Regions from separate parts of the Bacillus sp. FJAT-42376 genome, predicted to be linked through region 1. Evidence: a T-box and tRNA genes for the amino acid it is inferred to sense, from the RefSeq annotation. Region 1 holds a T-box; the other holds one or more tRNA genes.
What was found. The T-box of region 1 lies ahead of alaS (alanine--tRNA ligase). A T-box ahead of a tRNA ligase gene usually reads a tRNA of that ligase, here a tRNA-Ala.
Positions count from the first base shown of each region.

Region 2: it encodes a tRNA-Ala, which carries the amino acid that the T-box ahead of alaS (alanine--tRNA ligase) is inferred to sense. The anticodon was not compared.

Region 1 is NZ_CP033906.1:3,141,345-3,145,772, forward strand. Features, by position in the region: gene alaS (alanine--tRNA ligase) at 1-1,959, opposite strand, end outside; T-box leader at 2,040-2,253, opposite strand; gene CEF21_RS15865 (AI-2E family transporter) at 2,294-3,349, opposite strand; gene CEF21_RS15870 (nuclease-related domain-containing protein) at 3,412-4,377, opposite strand.
Region 2 is NZ_CP033906.1:3,600,430-3,604,857, reverse strand. Features, by position in the region: gene CEF21_RS18145 (penicillin acylase family protein) at 1-537, opposite strand, end outside; gene CEF21_RS18140 (hypothetical protein) at 880-1,143, opposite strand; gene CEF21_RS18135 (L,D-transpeptidase family protein) at 1,399-2,379, shown strand; tRNA gene CEF21_RS18130 (tRNA-Ala) at 2,459-2,531, opposite strand; gene CEF21_RS18125 (hypothetical protein) at 2,809-3,150, shown strand; gene CEF21_RS18120 (DinB family protein) at 3,190-3,684, opposite strand; gene CEF21_RS18115 (AMP-binding protein) at 3,752-4,428, opposite strand, start outside.

The DNA.
Region 1 (4,428 bases):
TTTGCCGTACTTTTCACCGAATAAAGCCATTGCTCCCATTGCTTTAGCTTCATCAATCGGTTTCAAGTCAATGTTGACACCGATGCCGGCCCAGATTTTTTCATTCACGATCTGTTCGATTTGCTTCAGCTCGCTATCTGTAATCTGGCCGAAATGGGAAAAATCAAATCGAAGGCGGTTTTCCGTAACCAATGATCCAGCCTGATTGACATGTCCTCCGAGAACATCCTTCAATGCCTGATGCAGCAGGTGGGTCGCTGTATGGTTCTTCACGACGCCTTCTCTTACTTTCCGCTCAACCGCAGCAGTGACGGAATCATTTGCTCTCAATGTTCCTTTTTCCACAATTACGCGATGCAGATTTTGGCCGTTTGGAGCTTTTTTAACGTCTTTCACGCGGGCTGTGAAATTTGCGTTGGAAATAAATCCTTCATCTGCAATCTGTCCGCCGCTTTCAGCATAAAACGGTGTCTGTACAAGGATCAGCTGGATTTCGTCCCCTTCAGATGCTTCGGAGACAAGCTCGCCATCTTTTAGAAGAGCAGCAGCTTCAGTTTCAATAGTAAGATGCTCGTAGCCGACAAACGTACTCTCTGTTGTGAGGTCACCGAGTACTCCTCCCTGAACCTGCATGGAATCCACTTCCTGGCGGGCCGATCTTGCCCGTTCACGCTGCTTTTGCATCTCAGACTCGAAGCCCTCTGCATCAATCTTCATTTCTTCTTCTTCTGCATATTCTTCTGTCAATTCAACCGGGAAGCCATAGGTATCATAAAGGCGGAAAACGTCAGTGCCTGGAATGACATCGTGACCCGCTTCTCTTTGCTTTTTAATCACTTCAGATAAAATAGCCAGTCCATCATTTAACGTTTCATGGAAACGCTCTTCTTCGTTTTTAATGACTTTTTGAATGAACTCGGTCTTTTGTTTCACTTCAGGATAGAAGGCTTCCATAATTTCACCGACTACTGGTACAAGCTCGTACATAAACGGGCGGTTGATATCAAGTTTTTTTGCATAGCGGACTGCACGGCGCAGCAAACGGCGCAGAACATAGCCGCGGCCTTCATTGGAAGGAAGCGCTCCATCCCCTACAGCAAAGGATACGGTACGGATATGATCGGCAATAACTTTGAACGCCTCATCCTTCTCTTTGCTGTCATGATACTCCATGCCGGCAATTGCTGCAGTTGCTTCAATAATCGGCATAAAAAGGTCGGTCTCATAATTGGTCGGCACATTTTGGATGACGGAGCACATCCGTTCAAGTCCCATACCTGTATCAATATTTTTCTTTGGAAGCGGAGTATAGGTTCCATCGGAATTATGGTTGAATTCAGAGAACACAAGGTTCCATACTTCTAAATAACGCTCATTCTCGCCGCCTGGATACAGCTCGGGATCTTCCGGATCGTTGCCGTATGCCTCCCCGCGGTCATAGAAAATCTCCGTGTTCGGTCCGCTCGGGCCTTCGCCGATATCCCAGAAGTTTCCTTCAAGACGGATGATGCGCTCTTCCGGAACGCCTACTTTAGCCGTCCATATTTCAAAGGCTTCATTGTCTTCAGGGTGAATCGTAACCGAAAGCTTTTCAGGGTCAAACCCAATCCATTTTTCGCTCGTCAAAAATTCCCAAGCCCATTCAATCGCTTCTACTTTGAAGTATTCTCCGATTGAGAAGTTTCCAAGCATTTCAAAGAACGTATGATGGCGTGCCGTTTTCCCTACATTTTCAATATCGTTGGTACGGATGGATTTCTGCGCGTTGCAAATTCTCGGGTTCGCAGGAATCACGCGTCCGTCAAAATATTTTTTGAGGGTAGCCACTCCGCTGTTGATCCACAGAAGAGAAGGATCTTCATGGGGAACAAGGGATGCACTCGGTTCCACTGAATGGCCTTTTTCTTTAAAAAAATCAAGAAACATTTGGCGTACTTCTGCAGATGTTAAAAATTTCATTTGTTCGTCCTCCTTAATATGTAAGCCGGGTGCGCCGAAAAACAAAAAACTCCCGTTCCTGTACAAATCCTTTAGATTTGCACAGGGACGAGAGTTTGCTCGCGGTACCACCCTGATTATGGACATGATTCATCCATCAGCTTTATTGAACCTTAACGCGGTTTCTCAACGGCAGGTATTTTGCCTGCACTCAGGAATAGCGTTCTGTTACCCTTCATTTGAATGCCTTTTCAGCCTGGAGGCACTCTCTCTGAAAATGGACTGTAACCTACTCGTTTCCTTCAGCGTTTGTAACGTATTCTACCGTAGATTATAGACAATGGCCGCCCGCCTGTCAATCATGCCTGAGAAGGCGGACCCCATGCTCCAGAATAACTCTGAGGACAGCAGTAACCGGAACCGCAATAATCAATCCGAATATGCCGGCAAGCTCTCCTCCGGCAGCAAGAGCCAGCATGATGACAATTGGATGCATATGAAGGCTTCTTCCTACAATCAGAGGACTGATGACATTTCCTTCAAGAAATTGGAGAACCAAAATAATGATAACCACAGTGATCACGGTTTGTGTCGACATCGCCGCTGCTAAAATCAGGGCCGGAATGGCACCGATGACAGGCCCGAAATATGGAATGATATTCGTGACCGCGATAATCATGCCAAGCACAAGCGGATACTTTACACCAAAAAACCACAGGGAAAGAAATGCAAGAAGGCCAATAATGACGCAGACGAAAAACTGGCCCCGAATATAGCTGCCTAGTGACTCATCCGCATCTCTGATCAATTCCTTGCCCCGCCTCCGCCACTTTTTCGGGGTTAAGTACCAGGCTGTTTTTTTCAAAAGAGAGAAATCCTTCAGCATATAAAAAACTAGGAACGGTATCAGCGTTAATATTACGGCATTATCAAAGATCGACCGAATCGAAAAAATGATGTTATCGATCATACCTGAAAGCCACTGCTCGGCCTCTCCAAGCAAGCCCTCCACCCGATGATGAAGACCCATCGGCCAATGATCCGTCTGATCCCGAATCATCGTAAGCCAGCCTTCATAAAGCTTCACCATTCTAGGCGCATTCGCTGAAAGCTCCATCAGCTGATTGATGAGCAGCGGAATGCCCCTATAAAATCCGTACCCAATCGATCCGAAGAACAGCAAATAAATGACGAGAATGGATATCGTCCTCGGCAGACCCGTCTCATGAAGCTTCTCAACGATGGGGTGCAGCAAATATGTAATAAATGAAGCAATGACAAACGGAACAATAGCCGCCTGCAGCATGATCCACACCGGATTCCACACCACACGAAGCTTCAGGAAAAAGTAAAGGGATAATAAAGACAGCAGAATAATTCCGGCTCTTAGCAGGACTTTTTTTTCGTTCACGGGGCATCCCCTCCGGTGATTAGTTTGGGGGTTTTTTGGGGGGATTATGCAGGGCAGGTGATTTAGATAGTGATTTTATAAACGGTGGACCTGCGATTTCCTTCCGTTTCGTACCCCACTGATTTCAAAAGCCTTTTTACAGTAGAGCTGGAGGACAGGTTTAAGAAGGATTTTGCCTCACGATTTGATATCAAGTTTTTAAAAATATAGGCGTAATCTTTCAATGCTTCAATATGTGCATCATTAGACGTGATCTCACATATACCGCACACCCACATTGAATTTTTAAGCCTTCTCATTGATAACTTCGAACATTTTATACAATAGACCCCCGGCAAAATATTTTCCGTTGAGATTTGATGCTTTACCATCATGTTTTTTTCTAAATCTGTATGTGCAGACAAGAGTTTAACACTCAATTCTGTCAGCTGTTGAGATGAGAGGATTTCTTTTTGATACACTTTTTCTAGTTCGCTTATTTTAAAAGGAATGGTTTGACTATGGAGCACTTTGTTATGGATTTTGGAATTTTTTTGAGAAGCTTGGAGCATAGTTCGGGGATTTCCAATTGCAACGAATTCCTGTATAGGGAGATTCGGAAGATTGTTTTTTCTTAACCAATTCATTAACTGAAGTCTTTGCCTTTTCACTTGCATAATAGGATTAGGAAATGGTTCTTCCATATCGTTTTGAATTCTGATGAGCTGATTGAAATCTGTATCAAACCTAAGCGTTCCCGCTATATTCTTCACTTCAAGAATTGTTATGAAGGACTGTGAGAGTAACAGTACATCGATTTGGAAAAAATGGATGCCATCATGCAGTCTTAAATCATGGAATATTCGGTAAGTTTGTGCGTGGAGGAAGCTTAGAGGATATTCCATTTCCTTTTCTCCTTTATATCCAGCTGTTTGAATCGCCAAATCCTGGAGTACGGCATCGTATTTAGGATGTTGAGGATCGAGTCTTCTTTTTATTGCCTGAAGTTGTTTGAGAGAACGAGGGATTTTAAGAGGTTTAATAATCATTTAAGATTCTCCTTCCAGTGTCATTCTTTCAATTCCCTTTCTGCTGTTAAA
Region 2 (4,428 bases), 460 kb from region 1:
AGGCGTCCACTTGGAAGGCTCATATCCTAAAAGTGTGAATTCCACCGGGAGTTTGCCTTCTTTTTTTGCCTCTTTTATATAAGCATTGACTCCATCTGCAAACCACTGGAGAACTTGAAGAGACTTTGGATCATAGGCAGATAGGGATGCTTTTGCAGCTCTCCTTAATCCAAGGGTCCTAAAAAATTTATCCCGGTCAATGGTGGCCTCGCCAACTGCTTCACTCAGCATTCCGGAAGCTTGTCTCCGGCTTAAATCCATTTGAAAGAGCCGGTCCTGGGCCTGTACATAGCCTTGGGCCATATATAAGTCTTTTTCGCTTCCGGCTTTTATGTGCGGTACACCCTCCTGATCTCTCACAACGGTCGTTTCTTTCATAATTCCTGAAATGGCTGTTTCACCGGATATCTTAGGCAGGCTCCTCTCTGTGTAAACGTTTACAAAAATACCGGCTGAAATAAGAATAAGCGCAACTACTGAAAGGCTTATCAAGAGCCACTTTCTTACCGGACGCTTTTTCTTAATCTCCAATGGAATATTTGTCTGCAAATTCAATGCCCCCTTTTTTTGGTCTATCTATAATTTATTTATATAGCAAACAGGGAGGGTTAGCACGAAGTATTTTCTGTAATAATAGAAAATTCAGTAAAAAATCCTTAGCAAACTTAAAGAAAAAGCGCTGTTAAACTTGGGTGTTGATTGCAGCTGGCAGCCGTTCGCTTATCCTTGGGCAGGCGGTGAGCCTCCTCCTGGCTTCGCCAGCTGTCCAGCTGCTCTAAGCAGGAGTCTCTCGCCTTCCACAGGGGTTAAAAATCAACAACATGCTTTAAGATAGCCAAAGAAAAAGAAAAAAGCCTTCAGAAAAGGCTCATTAAGATATTAAGAACGCTGAATTACAGAAGTTGAATAGCTCTTTATCATTTTTTGCAGATTTTTATGTCCCTCTCTTAATTTAATCGTTTCTTCAATAATTTTCTGAAACCCTTCTAAATCTCTATCTGAGGCATTTAATACAGATTTAGGCAACCCTTCTGCTATTTGCTGTAAAGAAAATTCCTGAACCATTTCTTTAACCACCTTTTTTAAGTTTTTGCGCTGCTTAACTCTGCTTGTCTGATTACCTTGCGCCGCTTTTTTCAGCACAGTTTCGCGCTTTTATAAATATAAAAGCTGTTTCTTATTATTTTGAGAAAACCTTCTGTTTTCCTGCAAAAATTTATCTTCAATTATCAGCAAAATCTCATGTGGAAAATCAGGATTATAGAAATAACGACAGGATATTCCCCGATTGATCTGTTTTTTACCATTTCTCAGACTAAATTGGTAAAAATGGAACTTCTCTGCTCACCCCATGCATAGATATAACTGTTTGAAAAAATTAAACCGGGGGTTGAGATTTTGCTAAAGAAATGGCTTATTGTGTTTTGCAGTGCATTTCTTCTGTTCTCTTTTGCAGGCATACGGGATGCATCTGCAGCATCAACCAAGTTTATCATCATTAATAAGTCGTCAAACAAGCTTGCCTTTTATGAAAACAGCAGGCTGAAACGTGTGTTTAAGGTAGGAACAGGGAGAAGCCAGTCGCTTACACCTGAGGGGAAATTCAAGATTGTTCAAAAAATCGTAAACAGACCTTATTATAAAGGACATATTCCAGGAGGCGATCCGAGAAACCCGCTCGGCAACAGGTGGATGGGGTTAAATGCCCGGGGAACATCCGGTTCAACATATGGTATCCACGGGAACAATAATCCAAGCTCAATTGGCGGGTATGTCAGCAGCGGTTGTGTCAGGATGTATGATAATGAAGTGGAATGGCTTTATAATCAAGTCCCAGTCAATACTACCGTAATGATAACAAGCTCAGGTAAATCATTTGATGCAATAGCCAAATCTTACGGATATAACGTAAAGCCAGGCGGGAATACCGGTTCAAGCGGAGACACGGTCAAGGCAGGAAGCAGGGGAGAGGCAGTGACAGATCTTCAGCGCAAATTAACCAAGCTTGGATTCAATACAGGAGGCGTTGATGGTATTTTTGGTCCCGCTACAGACAGAGCGGTTCGTGCTTTCCAGAAAAGCAGGGGACTTACGGCAGATGGAATCGCCGGCACTAACACATGGAATGCATTAAATGGATCAAGTGCACCGCAGCCCGGATCTTCGCTAGCGAACAGCGGAACATTGAAAAAAGGGAGTAAAGGCCCTGCAGTAAAAGAACTGCAGCAAAAGCTCTCTGCTCGGGGATATAATACAAATGGAACGGACGGGGTATTTGGTCCAAACACCGAAAAAGCAGTCATCGCATTTCAGAAAGCCAATCTCCTCACAGCAGATGGAATAGTGGGACCGGCAACGAAAAAAGCCATTTTGAAGTAAGGACATGGACGGCAACTGAAAAGCTTTACGAAAAGAGAACAAAAAAACACCCTTGCATCCGCAAGGGTGTTTTTTTAGATGGAGACTAGCGGGATCGAACCGCTGACCTTTTGGCTGCCAGCCAAACGCTCTCCCAGCTGAGCTAAGCCCCCGTAATATTTTATTTGTTTAACGCATAATATAAATCATAAACCATTTTCCTGAAAAGTCAAGACTGTTTTGTGTATTTTTTTAAAATGGCTATGTTAAAGCCATCATTATTAACCGGATTCGGCATATGTCTGCCGGATATTGATTGCCGGGATGTAAGAAAGCGTTAAAGATGTGCAAAAGGACCCAAATTTTACAATGAATTTACATAAATGCACTTTATACAAAGAGCATATGCACCGATAATATCATTAGATATAAAGGCGGGAGGCAAAAGGCATGAAAGTTTTGCAGACAGTGCTTGTGGCAGGACTGGCTCTGTTTATGCTCTATGAGTTTTTTGGAGATGAGCTGATTAATGCAGCAGGGTTTAAATCACCCATACAGCAAGAGGTTTTGGCGGATCATGAAGTTTCGAAAGACGAGGCGCTTCTGCTTGTGGTAGACTTTCTTGAACGGAGCGGAAAAAAAGAAGCCGGTGCTGCATTCTTACTTGAAACGACTGATGAATTCATATGCCGCGCCACTTGGATGGACAGCAATACAACGTCCGGAGATGAAGCTGTAAATTACTCGGTCGACCGTGTGACGGGCGATGTAAAGCGGCTGTTCCAAAAGTAAAAAAGCAGCCGGATGATGAAAATCCGGCTGCCGTGCGAATCAGGCACTGATTTTTTCTTTAACCTCTTTAATTTGCAGAAGGTGGCGTTCTTCGTGGTAGCCCACAAATTCAATCCACTGTTTAATTGAAACTTCCCCTAATACAGGATGTCTTAAAGATCGTGTCTTAAGATCAAAATCCTTAGAGAGCAGTTCTGTGAAGTTGTTTAAGTCGCGGCGTGCTTCTTCCAGTGCCGTTATAGTCTCTGTACGGTCAATCGGAACAGGTCCGGGTGAGACATGTTCAGGTGCAGGCACCTTTCTTGTCCTGTCCGTTACTGCCTCAAGCTGTTTTTCCTCAACCGTTTTGTTCTCCGCCTGGTGAATGGATTTTTTCAGGCTTTCAAGGAGAACATTCTCTATTTTCTGCAGGTGATCGACAACCTGTGCGATGCTCCATTCATCTTGAGCCGGCTTTTCATTAAACTTCTCCTCAGATACTGTATTAACAGTGTTTAGCAATTCTTCTCTGACTTTTTGCATATGTTCAAACATGGCCGATTCCTCCTCTTCCTGTTTATCATACCAAACCCGTTCCTGAGTGTCGCTTCATATACCTTGTTTAAACTCTCTCTTTTATCCAGTCCATTGCCTGCTCGCGAAGTTTGAATTTTTGGATTTTCCCTGAAGCCGTCATAGGGTATTCGTCCATAAAAAAGCAATATTCGGGAATCTTATAAAAGGCAATTTGCCCTTTGCAATAGGATTGAATCTCCTCTTTTGTAATAGTGGCTCCTTCTCTTACCCGGATACATGCCGCGGTTCTCTCCCCGTACTTTTCATCCGGTACGCCGATGACTTGAACATCGACTATATCTGGATGACGATAAAGGAATTCTTCGATTTCACGAGGATAAATATTTTCCCCGCCTCTTATGATCATATCCTTCAGCCTGCCTGTTATTTTCACATATCCTTCTTCATCTATAGCGGCAAGGTCGCCTGTATGCAGCCAGCCTTCCCCATCGATTGCTTCACTCGTTGCGTCCGGCATTTTGTAATACCCTTTCATCACCAAGTAACCTCTTGTACACAGCTCCCCCTGTTCGTTTATAGCTGCTTCTTTTCCTGTAGCGGGATTCATGATTTTTACTTCTACATGGGGATGCGGTTTCCCCACGGTTTCGACTTTTTTCTCAATGGGGTCATTGACCGTGGTTTGAGTAATAACGGGCGAGGATTCTGTTTGTCCATAGCAGATGGTGATTTCGTTCATCCCCATCTGATTGATCACTTTTT